One region of the Pandoraea thiooxydans genome, then DNA from elsewhere that is predicted to be linked to it. Evidence: predicted binding sites of a transcription regulator. Region 1 holds the regulator's gene; each other region holds the start of a gene.
What was found. The regulator FNR, encoded in region 1, switches genes on or off when oxygen is low (the NO sensors DNR and NnrR bind a similar motif). The targets are predictions, from matches to a motif close to TTGATNNNNATCAA.

Region 1 (4,210 bases):
CCATTGGTGCGGCGCCCTCGTCGTCCATCGCAACTACGATCGTCCGGGTTCACGTCCCGGCAATCAGATCAGCGCCATCATCGGCCGCCGACACGGAGGCGTCGGGATCCGCAGACACCAACGCCTGATCCGACGGCGATGCCACCGTGGCCGGATCACCTGCCAGCGCCGTCTGCTCGTCGAGGCTCTGCGCATTGCCGGCGGACGCCACGCTCGCCGCATCGGCATGCGGGTCTGTTTCATCATGCGGGCCATCGAGAGGCGCCGGCGGCGCGTCATCGGCGTCACCTACCGAAGACTCCGGTTCGCCAGACGCGGCAACCGCGACGGCCTCGCCCGCGCCATCGTCAAACACGATATTTTGCTGCGCCAGCAAATCAATCTGCGACTGCGCCGCGGGATCCTCGAGTGGAGGTAGGGCGTCGAGCGCCTGCAAGCCAAGATCGTCGAGAAACTGCTTGGTCGTCGCATACAGCGCCGGACGGCCAGGCACGTCGCGATGCCCAATGACGTCAATCCAGCCGCGCTCTTCGAGTTGCTTGATGATCTGGGTGTTGACGGTCACGCCGCGAATTTCCTCGATATCGCCACGCGTCACCGGTTGCCGGTAGGCAATGATTGCCAGCGTCTCGAGCACCGCGCGCGAGTACTTCGGCGGCTTTTCCGGGTTGAGTCGATCCAGATATTCACGCATCCTGGGCCGGCTCTGTAACCGCCAGCCAGACGCCAGCGCCACCAACTGCACGCCCCGTCCCTCCCATTCGCCGCGCATTTCCTCGAGCAGGGCGCGCACGACTCCCGCCGAAACGTCTTCGGCAAATAGCTTGCACAAATCGCCGACTTTTAGCGGCTCTTGGGCACAAATCAACGCTGTCTCGAGGACGATTTTCGCCTCTTGAGTATTCATGCGGCTATGCAGTGCCGGGGATTTTGCAACCCGGTCTCAGGAATAAATTGAGTGCTGGAACAACACAAGAGCGCGCCCGATGATTGTGATCGGTCGAGGAGACGGCAGCGCAACCCGGTTATATCGAATGCTTACTAGGTTGCCTGGAGATTTTCAGGAAGAAACATCTCGCCACCCAGTTCGGGGTCAATTATTACGCAAAGCGATTCGCCCGTAAAGTCGTTTCCCATCCGATTACCGCAGAATTACTATGTCGCCCCCCCTCGCAAGAAGAGCAGGCGCTGCCGGCATGTCCGGCAGCGGGCCAAGTGAGGCGGTACCCTGTCACCGGGCCTCGTGCTAAAATCGTACGCTAAGTTCAGAGGGAACCATGACAACGCAATCCGGCCCGACATCCCCGCCGCCCCGTTGTTCAGCCTGCTCTCTCAGCCAATTCTGCTTGCCTGTGGGCATCCCCCAAAATGAATTGACCCGGCTCGACCAACTGGTAGCGGAGCGCATCCGATTGAAAAAAGGCGATGCGCTCTATCTCTATGGCGACCCGCTGCGGGCCATTTTTGGCGTGCGCTTCGGATCGCTCAAGAGCTATATCGATTCCGAAGATGGCCGCGAGCAAGTCGTCGGCCTGCATATCCAAGGCGAATTGCTCGGCCTCGATGCCATCGCCGACGAGCGTCACGCCTCGACCGCCGTGGCCCTGGAGGACAGCGAGGTCTGCGTGGTGCGCTTTGCCGAACTCGAAAAGCTGTCGGCCCAGGTGCCGTCGCTGCAACGGCAACTGCACCGTCTGTTGAGTCTCGAGATCCGCAACGACCATCGCATGCTCCTGTCGCTGGGCACCATGCGGGCCGAGCAGCGTCTGGCCGTGTTCCTGCTCAATCTTTCCGAGCGGCTGTCGATGCGCGGTTACGCCGCCAACGAGTTCGTGCTGCGTATGAGCCGCGAGGAAATCGGCAGCTACCTCGGGCTGACGCTGGAAACCGTCAGCCGGCTGTTCTCCCGCCTGCAACAAAGCGGCGTTTTGTCGATCAAGCAGCGCCGCCTGAAAGTCACCGATCCCGACGCCTTGCGGCATTTGGCCGGCGAAAGCTGCCAGGCGCCAGCGATCTCGCGTCCCCGCTGAACGGGCCAATACGCGCGGCCGATCGCCCGCGTCGACGCGCCGAAAAGGCGGCACCGCGGCGCGCTTGGCCGAACATCTCGCGCCAATCGACAAAGGCACCAAAACTCACTATATTTCAATCCATCCCTATTCGCCGGAGCCAGACATGGCGGCGCTGTCCAACACCCTGAAGCTTGACCGGGACGAACTGGATACCTACTGGATGCCTTTCACGGCCAACCGCCAGTTCAAGGCTGCGCCGCGCCTTATCGCTTCAGCCGAAGGGATGTACTACACGGATGTCGACGGCCGCCGGCTGCTCGATGGGATCGCCGGGATGTGGTGCTGTAATGCCGGCCACAACCGCAAGCCGATCGTCGAGGCGATCCAGCGGCAAGCCGCCGTCCTCGATTTCTCCCCGCCGTTTCAGGTTGGGCAGCCTTTGCCCTTCGAACTGGCCAACCGGTTGGCCGGGTTGGCACCGGCGTCGCTAAATCGCGTCTTCTTCACGAATTCCGGATCCGAATCGGTCGATACAGCGCTCAAAATCGCCATCGCGTATCAGCGCCAGCGCGGGCAAGGCACCCGCACGCGGCTCATTGGCCGCGAGCGCGCTTACCATGGCGTCGGCTTTGGCGGCATCTCGGTAGGCGGCATCGGCGCCAACCGCCGACTGTTCGGGCCGCTGCTGCCGGGTATCGACCACCTCCCCCACACTCATGACCTGGCGCACAATGCGTTCAGCCGCGGGCAGCCGGCCTGGGGAGCGCATCTGGCTGACGACCTCGAGCGGCTGGTGCAGTTGCACGACGCATCGACGATTGCAGCAGTCATCGTCGAACCGGTGGCCGGCTCGACCGGCGTGCTGGTGCCGCCCAAAGGTTATCTCGAGCGTTTGCGCGAGATAACCCACAAATATGGCATCGTGTTGATTTTCGACGAAGTCATCACCGCCTTCGGCAGACTGGGCGGGTCATTCGCCGCGGGCGTGCTGGGCGTCGAGCCGGACATCATCACCACCGCCAAGGGGCTCACCAGCGGCACAGTGCCGATGGGCGCGGTGTTGGTGCGCGAGGAAATATACGACGCGTTCATGACCGGCCCGGAAAATGCCATCGAACTGACGCACGGGTACACCTACTCGGCCCACCCGCTGGCATGCGCCGCCGCGCTTGCCACGCTCGATCTCTACCGCGATGAAGCGCTCTTCGAGCGCGCTGCATCGCTGGCGGGCTATTGGGAAGACAGATTGCACGCCTTGCGGGAAGCCCGACACGTGGCCGACCTGCGCAACATCGGCCTGATCGGGGCGATCGAGTTGCAGCCGCGCGAGGGTGCACCGGGCGCCCGTGCTTTCGACGTATTCCTCAACTGCTGGGAGCGCGGCTTGATGATCCGCACCACTGGCGACGTCATTGCACTGTCACCGTCGCTCATCATCGAACGCGGGCAAATCGACGAATTGTTCTCAATCGTCGCCGACGCTCTGGCATCGACCGACTGATCGCCACACACCGGGAAGCGGCATGGCTACCTCTTTTTTCCTCACTCCTGACGATGCCGAACAGGCATTTTACGAAGCGCTCAATCGCGGCGACGTCGACGCGTTGATGGAAGTCTGGTCGGAGGACGAGGACGTCGTATGCATTCATCCCGCTGGTCCGCGCGTGGTCGGCGTCGGGGCCGTGCGCAGCAGCTGGGAGCAAATCCTGGCGCACGGCAGCCTTGATATCACGGTCACGCACCGGCAGGTCGCGCGCAATCCGTTATGCGCGATTCACAGCGTTATCGAGCAATTGCTGGTCGAGCACGGACCTCAGCCTCGCTACGCATTCGTGGTCGCCACCAACATCTATCTGAAGGAAGCCGACGGCTGGCGGCTCGTGCTGCATCACGCCAGCCCCGCGCTCGGTCACGAGGGCAGCCAGATCGAAACGCACGGACATGTCTTTCATTGATCCGTGACGACCGTCACGATGCGGCCGGTTCGACAATTTCTCCACCCAGCGCCTCGACCCCTTTTCGCAACGCCTCGAAAGCGCCATCGAGCAGCGCCGGATCGCCCTTGACACCCAGGTCGATGTGCCGGCGGGCATAATGCCCGCCCCGTTCGCTGTCGCCGACGCTGGGCAAGCTGAACACCTTGACGGCCGCAAATTCGGTTTCGATCTGCTCCATCAGCGGAGTCAGCGTCGACTCGG
Region 2 (4,210 bases), 1.4 Mb from region 1:
GCAATTTTCAAGCGCGTTTCGATGCGATGCCCTGGCGTACCGACCCGGCTGCATTGCGGGCCTGGCAGCAGGGTCGCACCGGCTATCCGTTGGTGGATGCCGGCATGCGCGAACTGTGGACCACCGGGTGGATGCACAACCGCGTGCGCATGGTGTGCGCGTCGTTTCTTGCCAAGCATCTGCTGCTCGACTGGCGCGACGGAGAGGCGTGGTTCTGGGATACGCTGGTGGATGCCGATCCGGCCAGCAATCCGTCGAGTTGGCAATGGGTGGCGGGCTCCGGCGTCGACGCGGCGCCGTATTTCCGCATTTTCAATCCGGTGCTGCAAGCGGAGAAATTCGATCCGCAGGCGGTGTATGTGAAACGCTGGGTGCCGGAGTTGGACGGCTTACCGACCTCTGTCGTGCATCATCCGTGGGAGGCTTCGCCAGCGCAGCGCGAAGCAGCCGGGTTGACGCTCGGCCAGACCTACCCCGCGCCAATCGTGGCGCATCAGGCAGCGCGCGAGCGCGCTCTGGATGCGCTCAAGCTGACGACAAGCCCTTCTCCGTAAGGCGCGCGCGGTAGTCTCGTCGGCAGCGCCTCGCTAGCGACGCCAGTCACCTGGAGAGAATCGCCACTCGCGTCCGTCGCGTACCCAGTGCGGCGGCTGGTAGCGGTAACCGCGGCGCGCGCGCACCCATTGTCCGTTGACCCAGATGTGGCGATGACCGGTCCAGCGCCAGTAGCCGGGCGACCAGACATAGCCGCGACGCGGCGGCGGCATCCGTTCGTAGACGGGCGGCGGCGGCGCCCGGTCGATCATCACGGTTACGTTCGCCTGCGGTCGCGCCGACGACGCCGGCGAGAACAGCGCGGCAGCCAACGAGATGGCTGCCGCCATGAAAAACCAGGTGACGTTCATGCGAATTCCTTCTGCGGTGCGAATGCGTTTCATGTTAAGGGCTGGCGCTTGCACGTGCTGTAAGGATTTGTGCGTCGATTGTTACAAACGCTTACCCGGGTGGGGCCGCGCGAATCACATCCAGGGCCTGCCGATGGAGTTCCGGGTTCGCCGCGGCCAGCACCCGCGAGCCGGAGCTCAACGTCAAGGCGCGGCCCTGCCAATCGGTGATGACGCCCCCCGCACCTTCGATGACCGGCGCGAGCGCCAGGTAGTCATAGGGCTGCAAGCCTGCCTCCATGACGAGATCGACATGCCCGGCGGCCAATAGCGCATAGCTGTAGCAGTCGCCGCCGAAACGGCGCATGCCGACGCGACGGCTCAGCGCATCGAACACGGCGAGTTCGGCCGCGTCGAAGATGTCAGGCGTGGTGGCATAGAGCGTGGCATCGGACAGGTTGCCGCGGGCACCGGTATGGCACGGTTCGCCGTTCAGGTGCGTACCGAGGCCGCGCACGCCAACCCAGCACTCGTTCAACACCGGCACGTCGATCACGCCGAGCACGGGCGCGCCATGGTGCAGCAGCGCCAGCAGCGTGCCCCACAGCGGATATCCGGAGATGAAGCTGCGTGTGCCGTCGATCGGATCGATCGACCAGACGTATTCGGCCTCGCCGTGCGCCAGGCCGAATTCCTCGCCCAGGATGCCGTGCAGCGGAAAGCGTTCGGCGATGCGCTGGCGCAGCGCTTGTTCGATCTCGCGGTCGGCGATGGTGACCGGGCTCAGATCGGCTTTGGATTCGATTTCCAGCGGGTGGCGAAACCACCGCCGTGAAATGGGGCGTACCGCCTGAGCGAGCTCGACCGCAAAAGCGGCGAGCGCTTCCGGCGTGGGTGAAGTCGTCGGCGAGGGGTGCACTGAATGCCTCCATAAAGCGCCCAGCAGGACGGCAGAGCCGCGCCAAGCGGCGCCAGCAGGGCATCAACCGCTACTGTAGCGCGGCCCGCCCTTCTTTGCATCGGGCTCGCCGCGCAAGCGCGTGGCGCCGCGCTATACTCCCGGCATCTGGATTTCCTCGACACACTCTCTCGTCATGAAAACTGCCATCTGCGTGAGCGCGCTTGTCTTGACTGCCTGCAGTTCGGCTCCGCCGTTATTCACATCCGACAATCGGCCGACCAACCTGATCTCCTGTCCGGGCAGTTCATGGGACTTATGCCGGTTGCGCGCGGCCAAGCAATGCGGTCCGGCCGGCTTCGACGTGATCCAGCGCAACGATGACGACGATGCCACGCGCTCGATGCTGATCGCGTGCAAGGCGGCGCCGAATTGAGTCGCGCTGATTAATTTGCACTGCTGATGACGATACCGCCCGCCGGTGCGACAATGGCGGGGTAGTCATGACGAACGGCGTTGATCCTCGTAAAGCGCCCTCCCATCGAGAGAACATCCTATGTACGAACGCATCCTGGTTGCCGTCGACGGCAGCACGCCGTCGCAACGCGCGCTTGACGAGGCCGTCAAGCTGGTCGGTCTCACACAAGGCAAGATCCATCTGGTGTCCGTCGTGCCGCCGATGCTCGACCCGTCGGCCGCCGGCGCCTATGCCGGCTTTGTACCGGTCGATACTCAAGCCGTCCTGGAGAAGGACGCCGATGACATCCTGCAGGCGGCGCTGGCACCGTTGCAGGCCAAGGGTGTCGCCGCCGACATCAAGCGGCTCGATCTCGATGTCGGAGCGCAAACCATCGCCGAGGCCATCCTCGCCGAGGCAACCGCCTGGAAAGCCGATGTGGTGGTGCTGGGCACGCACGGCCGGCGCGGCGTGACCCGTCTGCTGCTGGGCAGCGTGGCGGAAGCGCTGCTGCGCATCTCGACCTTGCCGCTGCTGCTGGTGAAGTCTCCCGAGACGACGTGAGGCCACGGCGCCAGCCGGCGCCCTGCTACGTCGCACACTGTGACGGTAATGCAATCGTGAAAGCGGCCAGACCGGCTCACCTCATGCGTTGAGGCTCCAGATATTGGGCAAGACGGCGTTCGAATAGCCGGAGACGAAGCTTTTGCGGCCGCCTTCTGGCAGATAGACCGATCGCCGGACGCCGCCGATGTTGGCGCCATAGACGTGGATGCTGATCGATGCGCGGTCATCGAAAGCGTTGCGTACCTGATGGACGTCGCCGACCGTCGGCGAAACGACTTCGACCTGCCCCGGCTCCAGCAACTTGGCCGGGCCCTGCACGATAGGCCGATCGCCAGGCGCCAGGCGATAGGGCTGCGAATATTCGGCGCCTCGCAGCAATCCTATGATTCCCCACACGGTGTGATCGTGGATCGGCGTCGACTGTCCGGGGCCCCACACAAAGCTGACGATCGAGAAACGCTGCTCGGAATCGGCGTGCAGCAGATATTGGGTGTAGCGGGCCGGATCCGGCTGAGCATATTCAGCCGGCAGCCAATCGTCGACCGACACCAGGCCGGCCAAAAGCGGTTCGCCTTCGCGCAGCAAGTCTGCCTCGCTGGGCCGAGCTGCCACCAACGCCCCGAAGGCCGTTACAAATTCACGAAGACGTGCGAAATTCGGATTCATCAACGGTCGACCTCATGCCAAACGAATATTGTGGGGTTGCTGGCCATTGTGCATTGCCCAGCCAGCCGGCAGTGCTGCAATGCGTTACAGGCGGCAATATAGGCGCTGACCGGCTCAATTGTTGCAATAGAGCAACACCTCTATTAAGAGCTATCCCTGATAGGGATTTCCCTGATATTATTCACCTGTCTCCTCCACCTCCTCCTGGTGGATTTTATGGCCAGCAGATTGCTGGCCATTTTTTTTGCTCGTCGTTTAAGGCGGATTTCGATTTCCGCCGCGATAAATCACATGCTCGACAGCCTCGCGCTACCGCGCTTTGCTGCTAGCCGGCCGACATCTTCCGCCGGGTAGATACTCACCGGCACACACGCTCCCGTGACGAATCGAGGAGGTTTTCGCTAACTCAATACGGCTGCGCGTGCGCTGTTAAACTCATTTTTGTCAACGGCCATAATGCGAATGGTAATCACGAATGGCGCGCATAATGGAAAAAATGCAGCACTGTCAAACGCAAAGTAAATCTGAGCCACTAGGCGGCGGTTTACGCGACCGAATTCTGAGCCACTGGCTTACCTGGTTTGCCCAGGAATCCTGCTTTCTTCTGCTTCCTTAGCCTGTAACTGTCACCCTTGATCTGCACGATGTGAGCGTGATGCAAGATGCGGTCGAGCATTGCCGCAGTCAGCGTCGGGTTATCGCCAAAGGTGTCGCCCCATTGTGCAAACGGAAGATTGC
Region 3 (4,210 bases), 800 kb from region 1:
GCATGACCGGCTCGCTGCGGGGCCGATCGCGCGTCAGCCGTTGCGTTCTCTGCGACGCGGGAGACCAAGGGTATGATGGCGTACGCCGCCGTGGCGCCAACGTGAGGCGCACATGCCGGCTGTGTGTTTGAACCGCACCGGCCGGGTTGCGTTTGAATGGAACGCACTCGCCGTATTCGCCAGCCGCCAGGAGGCTCCATGACCCTCGCAGCGCCAGTCTCATTGCCCACCCTTGAATTCTGGTTCGAATTCGGCAGCAACTACAGTTACCTGAGTGTCATGCGCATTGGCGATCTGGCACGGCAGCGGGGCGTGACGGTGGCATGGAAACCGTTTCTGCTGGGGCCGATCTTCCAGGGGTTTGGCTGGAACAGTTCGCCGTTCGTGCTGCAAAAGGAAAAAGGCATCTACGTCTGGCGCGACATGGCTCGCCAATGTGCCAAGTACGGCTTGCCGTGGAAGCAGCCGAGCCAGTTTCCGCGGCGATCGGTTCTGCCGGTCCGGGTCGCGTTGCTTGGCGCCGAAACGCCCTGGATCGAGGCATACAGCCAGCGCATGATGCAGCGCAATTTCGTCGAGGATCGTGATATCGATGCGCCCGAAGCGGTGAGCGAGGTGCTGGCGGACCTTGGCCTGCCGGCCCAAGACCTGCTGCGCGCCGCGCAGGCGGAAGGCAACAAGCAGCGCTTGCGTGAGCAAACCGACGAAGCGCGCCGCCGCGGCATTTTTGGGGCGCCCACGTTTTTTGTCGGTAGTGAAATGTTCTGGGGCAACGACCGCCTCGACGATGCGTTGGATTTTGCCGTGTACGCACCGCGCTGATGCCCGCCAATGGCCTGGCTCAGGATTGGCGTTCCGGCTTAGCGCGGCCGATGGAGTCGATGGGGCCGGTGAGGCCGCTCACAGGGCTCCGCGGCGCATGGCCTTGCATGACGGGTGTCCGGCGTGCCGGCAGGACTGGCCGCATCGGTTTCGCCGCCGGCCCAGACGAACACCGGGCTCGCGCTGCCTTGCCGCGCGATGGTGACGTTACGTTCCTGCGCCGCACCTTCGTAGCGCGCCCGGACCCGGTAGGTCCCCGGCGGCAGTTCGACATACAGGAACGGCCCGGTCGTGATGGTCGACAGCACTACGGCGCCGTCGGCCCGCTCGATCCTGACATGGACGTCGGCCAGATAGGCGCCGCCTGCCTGCGCGAAGGTCATGCGCAGCGAGTATTGCGGTGCCGCTGCACGCATTGCCTGGACTTCGTCTTCACCGACCCCGCCACTCAGATAAGCGACAGATCCCGCCCGCTGAGGCGACAGCTCGCCTGGCAGGGGAGCCTGCGCCGCCGCGGCGCCGGCCAGGGCGAGTGACACGGCCAGTGTGGCCGCTATGTTTTTCGCGTAAGACATCGCAACTCCCGTAAAAATCTGCCAGCAAACCATGCCGGTGCCCCGGTGCCATGGTGCCTTGCGGCAGGTGCCGCTTGCAGCCCGGGCGCGTGCGCCGACACCCAGCAGTGTGACCGTTCGTTTCGGGGGATTCTTGACGCACGTCAAGGGGCGATCGGCCCGGCCGTCCACAATAAATACAAATTGACCCGGATGCCGAGGGAGGCAATATGGACCACCTGAGCGAACAAGCGATCGCGGCACTGGCGAAGCACCTCGACGAGGCCGAGGCGCGTATCGCCACGGAGTTGGAGAGTGCCGAGCGTGCGTCGCGCGATTTGCCGGTCGGGGAGGTCGAGGACGAGGCCGACGTGGCGTTCGACACTGAAACCAAGGCGATGGGCGAGGCGATGTTGCAACGCCATCTGGCACAACTGCGCGATGTCGCCGCGGCGCGCGAGCGGATCAAAGCCGGCGTCTATGGCGTGTGTGTCGACTGCGGCAGCGAGATCGACTACGCGAGGCTCGAGGCCTATCCGACGGCCAAGCGCTGCACGGCGTGCCAGCGCCATCATGAACGTCTGTTCGCGCCCGAAGCGGCTTCCTAGCGTTGCCAGGGAGGAGATCGTGAGACGAGGCGAGTTTTTCATCTTTTTGGCGATTATTGCCGTGTTCGTGTCGCTGGCTGGCGTTGCGGTGGCAATCTATGGCCTGCTGCGGCAGGAGCGGCCAATCGTCAATGGCGGAATCACGACCATCGTGATCGGCGCATCGGCCGTGGTGTTGCTGCTCAATGCGCCATTCAGGAAGCACCGCTGAGCGCCATGCCGTAATACCGGCGATAAGCGCCCGGCATGCGCACGGCAAGACAAATCCGCTAGAATTTTCCCCACTGTGTTACGCTCCGGTCGATGCCGGCGCGGGCAGGAGGCTCGACGGGTAAAACACCATACCGAGCTCCCGAGCCTGCTGGCGTGGTCCGCCGTACGCGCGAGCGACCCGCCGGCAAATGCCTGCGACAGCGCAGATGCCTTCGCAGTTGCCCCCATTCATTTGCAGGAGACTCGGCCGGTGGTCATGGCATATTTCAGGAAATCGACGCGCCTGCTGCTGCTGTGCGCATTGCTTCTGGCAGGCTGCGGCAGCAAACCCCAACAGTGGTCGCTGACCGACGTGACCGGGCATCTGCCGGATCTCCAGTTTTCGCTGACTTCCGATCAGGGGCGCGCGGTCAGTGCCAAGGATTATCGCGGCGACGTGGTGTTGCTGTATTTCGGCTACACGCACTGTCCCGACGTCTGCCCGACCACCATGGCGCACCTGGCGGCGGTGATGCAGAAGCTGGGCGCGGCGGCCGATCACGTGCGCATTCTCTTCGTCAGCGTCGATCCGGCCCGCGATACGCCAGCGCTGCTGCACGAATATGTCACCGCCTTCTCGCCGCGCGCGGTCGGCCTGACTGGCAGCAACAACGAACTCGCCACCGTCGCCCGGCGCTATCGCGTGGCCTACGAGGCCGAAAAGCCCGGTGCCAATGGTAATTACGAGGTCACGCACAGCTCGGCCGTGTATATTTTCGATGCGAGCGGACGCGCTCGCTTGCTGGCCACGCCGGACGACTCCATCGACGCGATGACGCACGATATCCGGCAGCTCCTGGATTCCAACTCCTGAGGCGAAACATCATGAAAAAATTGAGATGTCTGTTGGCGGTCGCGGGCCTGGCGATCGCTTTTTCCGCCTCGGCCGCCGGCAATGCATCGCTCGAGGTGCAGCACGGCTGGGTTCGCTGGCTGCCGGGCGGATTGCCCGCCGCCGGCTATCTGACCATCGTCAACCGAGGTAACGAACCGGTGGCTCTGGTCAAGGCCAGCAGCCCCGACTATGCCGACGTGATGCTGCACCGAACCACATCCTCGGGCGGCACGACCCGGATGGAGCCAGTCGACCGGATGACGGTACCCGCCCATGGTCAGGCGGCGCTCTCGCCGGGGGATTATCATCTGATGCTGATGCAGGCCAAGCGTCCGGTGGCGCCGGGTGACAACGTCGCGGTGACGTTGCAGTTCTCCGACGGGGCGTTGCTGCACACGCAACTGAAGGTCCGGCCTGCGAACCAAGTGAACTGATCGTGTCGCTGCTCGGATGGCTCGTGCCGTGGGAGCCTTCGCCGACGGTGGTGCTGTCCATCGCGACGAGCGCGCTTCTCTACCTGCGGGGCTGCCGCGTGCGGCGCACCTCCGTGGCGCGCCAGATCGCCTTCTGGAGCGGACTGGCGCTGCTGTATGCCGCGCTGCACACGCGGCTCGATTATTACGCCGAGCACGCCTTCTTCGTGCATCGAATCCAGCATCTGATGCTGCATCACCTCGGGCCTTTCCTGATCGTCCTGAGTTATCCCGGCACCACCCTGTATGCCGGGGTGCCGCTTGCCTGGCGCCGGCGCTGGCTGCGGCCCACGCTCGATTGGGCGCCGGTGCGCAAAACACTCGACGTGCTGCTGCATCCGGCGGTGGCCGCCTTTCTGTTCGTCGGCCTGATTTATTTCTGGCTGATCCCTGCGGTACATTTCGACGCGATGCTCGACGTGCGGCTGTATCGCATCATGAACTGGGGCATGGCGCTCGACGGCCTGATGTTCTGGTGGCTGGTGCTCGACCATCGTCCGGCCCCGCCGGCGCGCCTGGCGCCGGGCGTGCGCATTCTCCTGACGATCGGCGTGATTCCGCCGCAGATCATTCTGGGGGCGGTGATCGGCCTGTCGTCGCGCGATTTTTATACCGTCTACTCCGTTTGCGGGCGCGCCTTCACCAATATCAGCCCGATCATGGATC
Region 4 (4,210 bases), 840 kb from region 1:
CCAACAGCACAGCATTGACGCTGGTCAGTGCATGCGGTGCGGCAAGTGTTATGGCGCCGCGTCCGTCCTTGCCCGCAACGAAGTTGTTATCGGCGCCACGGCCATCGAGTGGCGTGAAGCCAATCGGCTTTTGATCGAAATGATTCTCGAACAGGCTGTAGACGCCCCCCGGCTTCAAGCCAGCGAAGACCGCGATGACTTTCTCCCCACCGGACGGCAGCGGCATTAGCACCACCTCGCCGCGGGCTCCGAGCCATTGCCCCAGATCGAAGCCCAGCGCGCGGCCGTCCGCGGAAAACACCGGTAGCGTCGCCTTGTCGGCCAGCAAGGCATTGCGGTAGCCGGCCACGTGCCGGATGCCCTGCGGCCCCACAGCCGCTGGCGCGCCCGGAGCCCGAACGAACACTTGCGGATCGAGCGGCTTCGGTTGACGCGTCTCGCGCGAGAAGAACGCTGCATGCGTCTCGAAGGGCAGCGTCGTAGCGGGCTGCGCGAGGCCGGTGCCGGCAAAAGCTGTGCCGGCAGCCAACAGGGTAATTGCCGGTGCAATCAATGATTTGGTCAAACGGGCAAACGGGTTTGCCATGGCCATGCTCCGCAAAAGATGAAATGAAAGAGATTGCGTTACGACAACGCGCTTTAGTAAGACGAACGGGTCGCAAAAATATTACGTTTGATTGCGCCTGGCGCGAATCAGGCGGGCTCGGGCGGCAGTCCCCGTACCGGGTCTGACGCGCCAACATAAAAACGTCGATACATGTAATGTTGAGAGCCGGCCGGCGACTAATGCACCAAGGCCTGCAAACGTTGCAGCGCCCTACCCGCGTACCCAGCCATGCGATCATGAACCAGGCCGCCGTCCGTCTCCTGACTTTTCTTTCCTTATTGGCGTTGTTGGCCATGGCCGAATATCGTTGGCCGCAACACGCTGCGTCACCGATGCGCCAACGGCGCTGGCCGGTTAATTTTGGCCTGGGAGCAATCAATGTCCTGTGCCTGCGCCTGCTGCTGCCCTGGCTCGCAGTGGACGCCGCGTTTTGGGCACGCCAAAAGGACTTCGGTCTGCTGCATCTACTGCACGTTGCCCCCTGGGCCGCCGCGGCAATCGCTTTTGTCGCGCTGGATCTGACGATCTATACGCAACACCGCCTGATGCACCGGATCGAAATACTGTGGCGCCTGCACCGCGTGCATCACACGGATATCGCGCTCGACGTCAGCTCGGGCGTGCGATTCCATCCGCTGGAGATCCTGTTGTCGATGGGCATCAAGATCGTAGCGGTGCTGCTGCTTGGCGCCAGCCCGGCGGCGGTTGCGGCGTTCGAAATCGTGCTGAGCAGTTTTTCGCTGATCACGCATGCCAATCTGCGCCTGTCTTCCCGGCTCGACGCGGCGCTGCGCTGGGTGTTCGTGACGCCCGATATGCACCGCATTCACCACTCGGTGCGGCCCGAGGCGCACGATACGAATTACGGTTTCCACATTTCCTGGTGGGATCGCCTGTTCGGCAGCTACCTGCCGCAGCCACAGCTGGCACAGGACACCATGCCGCTGGGACTGACGATATTTCGCGAGGATCAGGCCCAAGGCCTGGCGGCGTTGCTGATCCAACCAGCGAAACAATGGCATTGAGCTCGATACGGCGCATTCCGACGCCGCACACACGCCATGACCAGGATCAATCTACCTGGCTCGGACAGGCGCAGTATGCTAACTTTAATGCGGTTGTCGACCCCCCCTCACGGAGAACGATCATGGGCGCCCCGAGTCAGGCAAGCAATGCGGCAATTCCCTTCAACCGGGTGGTGATCGCCGTCGATGCGTCGCTGGCATCGTTGCATGCCGTCAACTACACCCAACATTTACTTCCAGCCGAGGCCCACATCCGCCTGGTGAGCGTCGCGCAAAATCCCCGCGTGCTGCTGCCGATCACGCCGCTCGTCGGCGACGAGCTGAGCGCGGCGCGCGCCGAACTGCTGCGTGACGCCGGCGATGCGCTCAATCAGGCCAAGGACGTTTTGTCGCAGCAGGGCCGCACTGTCGAGACCGAACTTGTCGACCTGTCCAAACAGGGCGGCGACGTCGTGCACGCGCTGACAAAAGCCGCCGGCGCGTGGCATGCCGACTTGCTGGTGGTCGGCGCGCGCCAGCATCATGGCCTGTTGCGTTGGGTCGAGGGTACGGTCTCGGAGCCTCTGGCTCATATGGCAGGCTGTGCGATTCTGGTTGTTCCGGCCCAATACGATGCGTCGCCGCTGGCCGCGCCGCGCCGCATCCTGTGCGCGATCGACGGCAGCAAGGGCGCCACCCAGGCATTGCGCCAGGCGGCCCGCCTCACCAGCGGCCAGACCGATTTGCGCACCGTTTATGTGGTCGATCGCGCCGTGCGGCTGACCGACTTCGTACCGATTCACATGCTGGAGGAGGCATTCGTCGACGACGGCAAGCAAGCGCTCGAAAACGCCCGGCAGTTGCTGGCCGGCACGCCCGGCGGCATCGACACGGCAATGATCAGCACCGAGACCACCAACGACGATATCGCCCATGCGATCGTGCGCGACGCGCAGCAATGGCAGGCCGATCTGATGGTGCTCGGCATGCACGGCCGGCGCGGTATCGCGCGCTGGCTGCTCGGCAGTGTGGCCAGCCGCGTCGCTCATTTGACGCCGGTGCCGCTGCTGCTGGTGCCTGTCAAGGACTGATAGACGCGATCCTTCACGGCGCCAGGGCCGCGACCAGATTGAAGAGCCGGGCCACCGCCGGGCTGAGCAGCAAGAGCAGCATGACCAGCGTCACGGCGCTCGTTACCCCCCACAACGCGAGATTGAGGCGGCGCGCATCGGCAGCACGCCGCCGCGGCACCGCGCCGCGCGCCCAGAAAATCAGCGCGACGTTACCGCCGACCAACGCGACGAACGCCCAGGTGCGCGCCAGCGCGGGCTCGACGGCGTTGCTCAGCAGGCCTGCATAAAGCCCCAATACGATCAGGGTCGCCAGGGTACCGGCCAACGCGGCCTGCACCAGGGTGCGATTGGACAGCAGGCGCGCACCCTGGCGACGCGGCGCCTGGCGCATCGTATCGGCCCGCTCCGGCTCGTTCTCGAAGACGATCGAGCACACCGGGTCAATGATCAGCTGAAGCATGACCACATGCACCGGTGCCAGCAGCGGTGGCCACCCGGCCAGCACCGGGAGTATGGTGGCACCGATCATCGGAATATGAACCGCCACCGTGTAGCCGATGGCGCGCATCAGGTTGGCATGGATGCGCCGGCCCAGTCGGATGGCCGAGACAATCGGCGTGAATTCGTCGCGCAGCAGCACCAGCGACGCCGCCTCGCGCGCCACCTCGGCGCCCCGCTGGCCCATGGCGATGCCGATATGCGCAGCTTTGAGCGCCGGCGCATCGTTGACGCCGTCGCCGGTCATGGCGACGACCTCGCCGCGCCGCCGAAACGCGTCCACCAGCCGCAGTTTCTGCATCGGCTGAATGCGGGCGAAGATTTGAACCCGGTCGATGATCCGGTCCAACTGCGCGTCGTCCATTTCGGACAGCGCGGCGCCGCTGACTACGCGCGTCGCATCGAGACCGACTTCGGCCGCGATCGCTTGCGCCGTGGTCGGGTAATCGCCGGTGATCATCACCACCCGAATGCCTGCGGCGCGGCACGCCGCAATCGCCTCGGCGGCCTCGGGGCGCACTGGATCGAGCAGCCCCACCAGTCCGACGAATGAAAATTCGAAATCGTGCTGCCTGGCCGGCCACTCGCTACCCGGATGAAGCGCCCGGGCCACCCCCAGCACGCGCAAGCCGCGACTGGCCATTTGCGCCGAACGCTCAAGCAGCGCGGCGGTTTGCGCCTCGTCCAGGTGGCATAAATCGCAAATGGCTTCGGGCGCGCCCTTGCAGGCGACCGGATAATGGCTCAGGTCCGGCGCGTGCCAGCCGTGCGACATCGCAGGCAAGGCCGGGCTCAGGGCGTATTCCTGAACCAGCGCCCAATCTCCGTGCAAATGCTCGGTACCGCCAAGGTACCGTTGCCCGGCCCGTTGAAAGGCGCGCTCCATCGGATCGAACGGCTCGATCTCGCTGGCGAGCACCAGATATTCGAGCAACTCGTGATAGGCCTCGCCAAGCTCGGGCAGCGTGTCGTCGACGACTTGCTCCTGACCTTGCGCGAACAGGACCCGTACCGCCATGCGGTTTTGC

Region 2: PATSB16_RS04395 (universal stress protein) is a predicted target of FNR. The motif match lies at 2,299-2,312, and genes of this name have one in related genera.
Region 3: PATSB16_RS14275 (TraR/DksA family transcriptional regulator) is a predicted target of FNR. The motif match lies at 1,531-1,544, and genes of this name have one in related genera.
Region 4: PATSB16_RS06775 (universal stress protein) is a predicted target of FNR. The motif match lies at 1,669-1,682, and genes of this name have one in related genera.

The regions. Positions count from the first base shown of each region.
Region 1 is NZ_CP014839.1:2,334,772-2,338,981, forward strand. It holds partial or broken gene scpB (SMC-Scp complex subunit ScpB) at 334-907, opposite strand; gene fnr (fumarate/nitrate reduction transcriptional regulator Fnr) at 1,278-2,030, shown strand; gene aptA (omega-aminotransferase AptA) at 2,176-3,513, shown strand; gene PATSB16_RS10735 (YybH family protein) at 3,536-3,967, shown strand; gene PATSB16_RS10740 (competence/damage-inducible protein A) at 3,981-4,210, opposite strand, start outside.
Region 2 is NZ_CP014839.1:962,557-966,766, reverse strand. It holds gene PATSB16_RS04415 (cryptochrome/photolyase family protein) at 1-554, shown strand, start outside; gene PATSB16_RS04410 (YXWGXW repeat-containing protein) at 588-905, opposite strand; gene hisN (histidinol-phosphatase) at 997-1,803, opposite strand; gene PATSB16_RS04400 (hypothetical protein) at 1,979-2,218, shown strand; gene PATSB16_RS04395 (universal stress protein) at 2,339-2,803, shown strand; gene PATSB16_RS04390 (cysteine dioxygenase family protein) at 2,885-3,472, opposite strand; gene istB (IS21-like element helper ATPase IstB) at 4,017-4,210, opposite strand, start outside.
Region 3 is NZ_CP014839.1:3,135,380-3,139,589, reverse strand. It holds gene PATSB16_RS14285 (2-hydroxychromene-2-carboxylate isomerase) at 199-822, shown strand; gene PATSB16_RS14280 (carboxypeptidase-like regulatory domain-containing protein) at 861-1,397, opposite strand; gene PATSB16_RS14275 (TraR/DksA family transcriptional regulator) at 1,607-1,984, shown strand; gene PATSB16_RS21015 (DUF2964 family protein) at 2,004-2,195, shown strand; gene PATSB16_RS14265 (SCO family protein) at 2,454-3,050, shown strand; gene PATSB16_RS14260 (copper chaperone PCu(A)C) at 3,062-3,505, shown strand; gene PATSB16_RS14255 (cytochrome c oxidase assembly protein) at 3,508-4,210, shown strand, end outside.
Region 4 is NZ_CP014839.1:1,490,401-1,494,610, reverse strand. It holds gene PATSB16_RS06785 (hypothetical protein) at 1-586, opposite strand, end outside; gene PATSB16_RS06780 (sterol desaturase family protein) at 901-1,632, shown strand; gene PATSB16_RS06775 (universal stress protein) at 1,755-2,702, shown strand; gene PATSB16_RS06770 (cation-translocating P-type ATPase) at 2,716-4,210, opposite strand, start outside.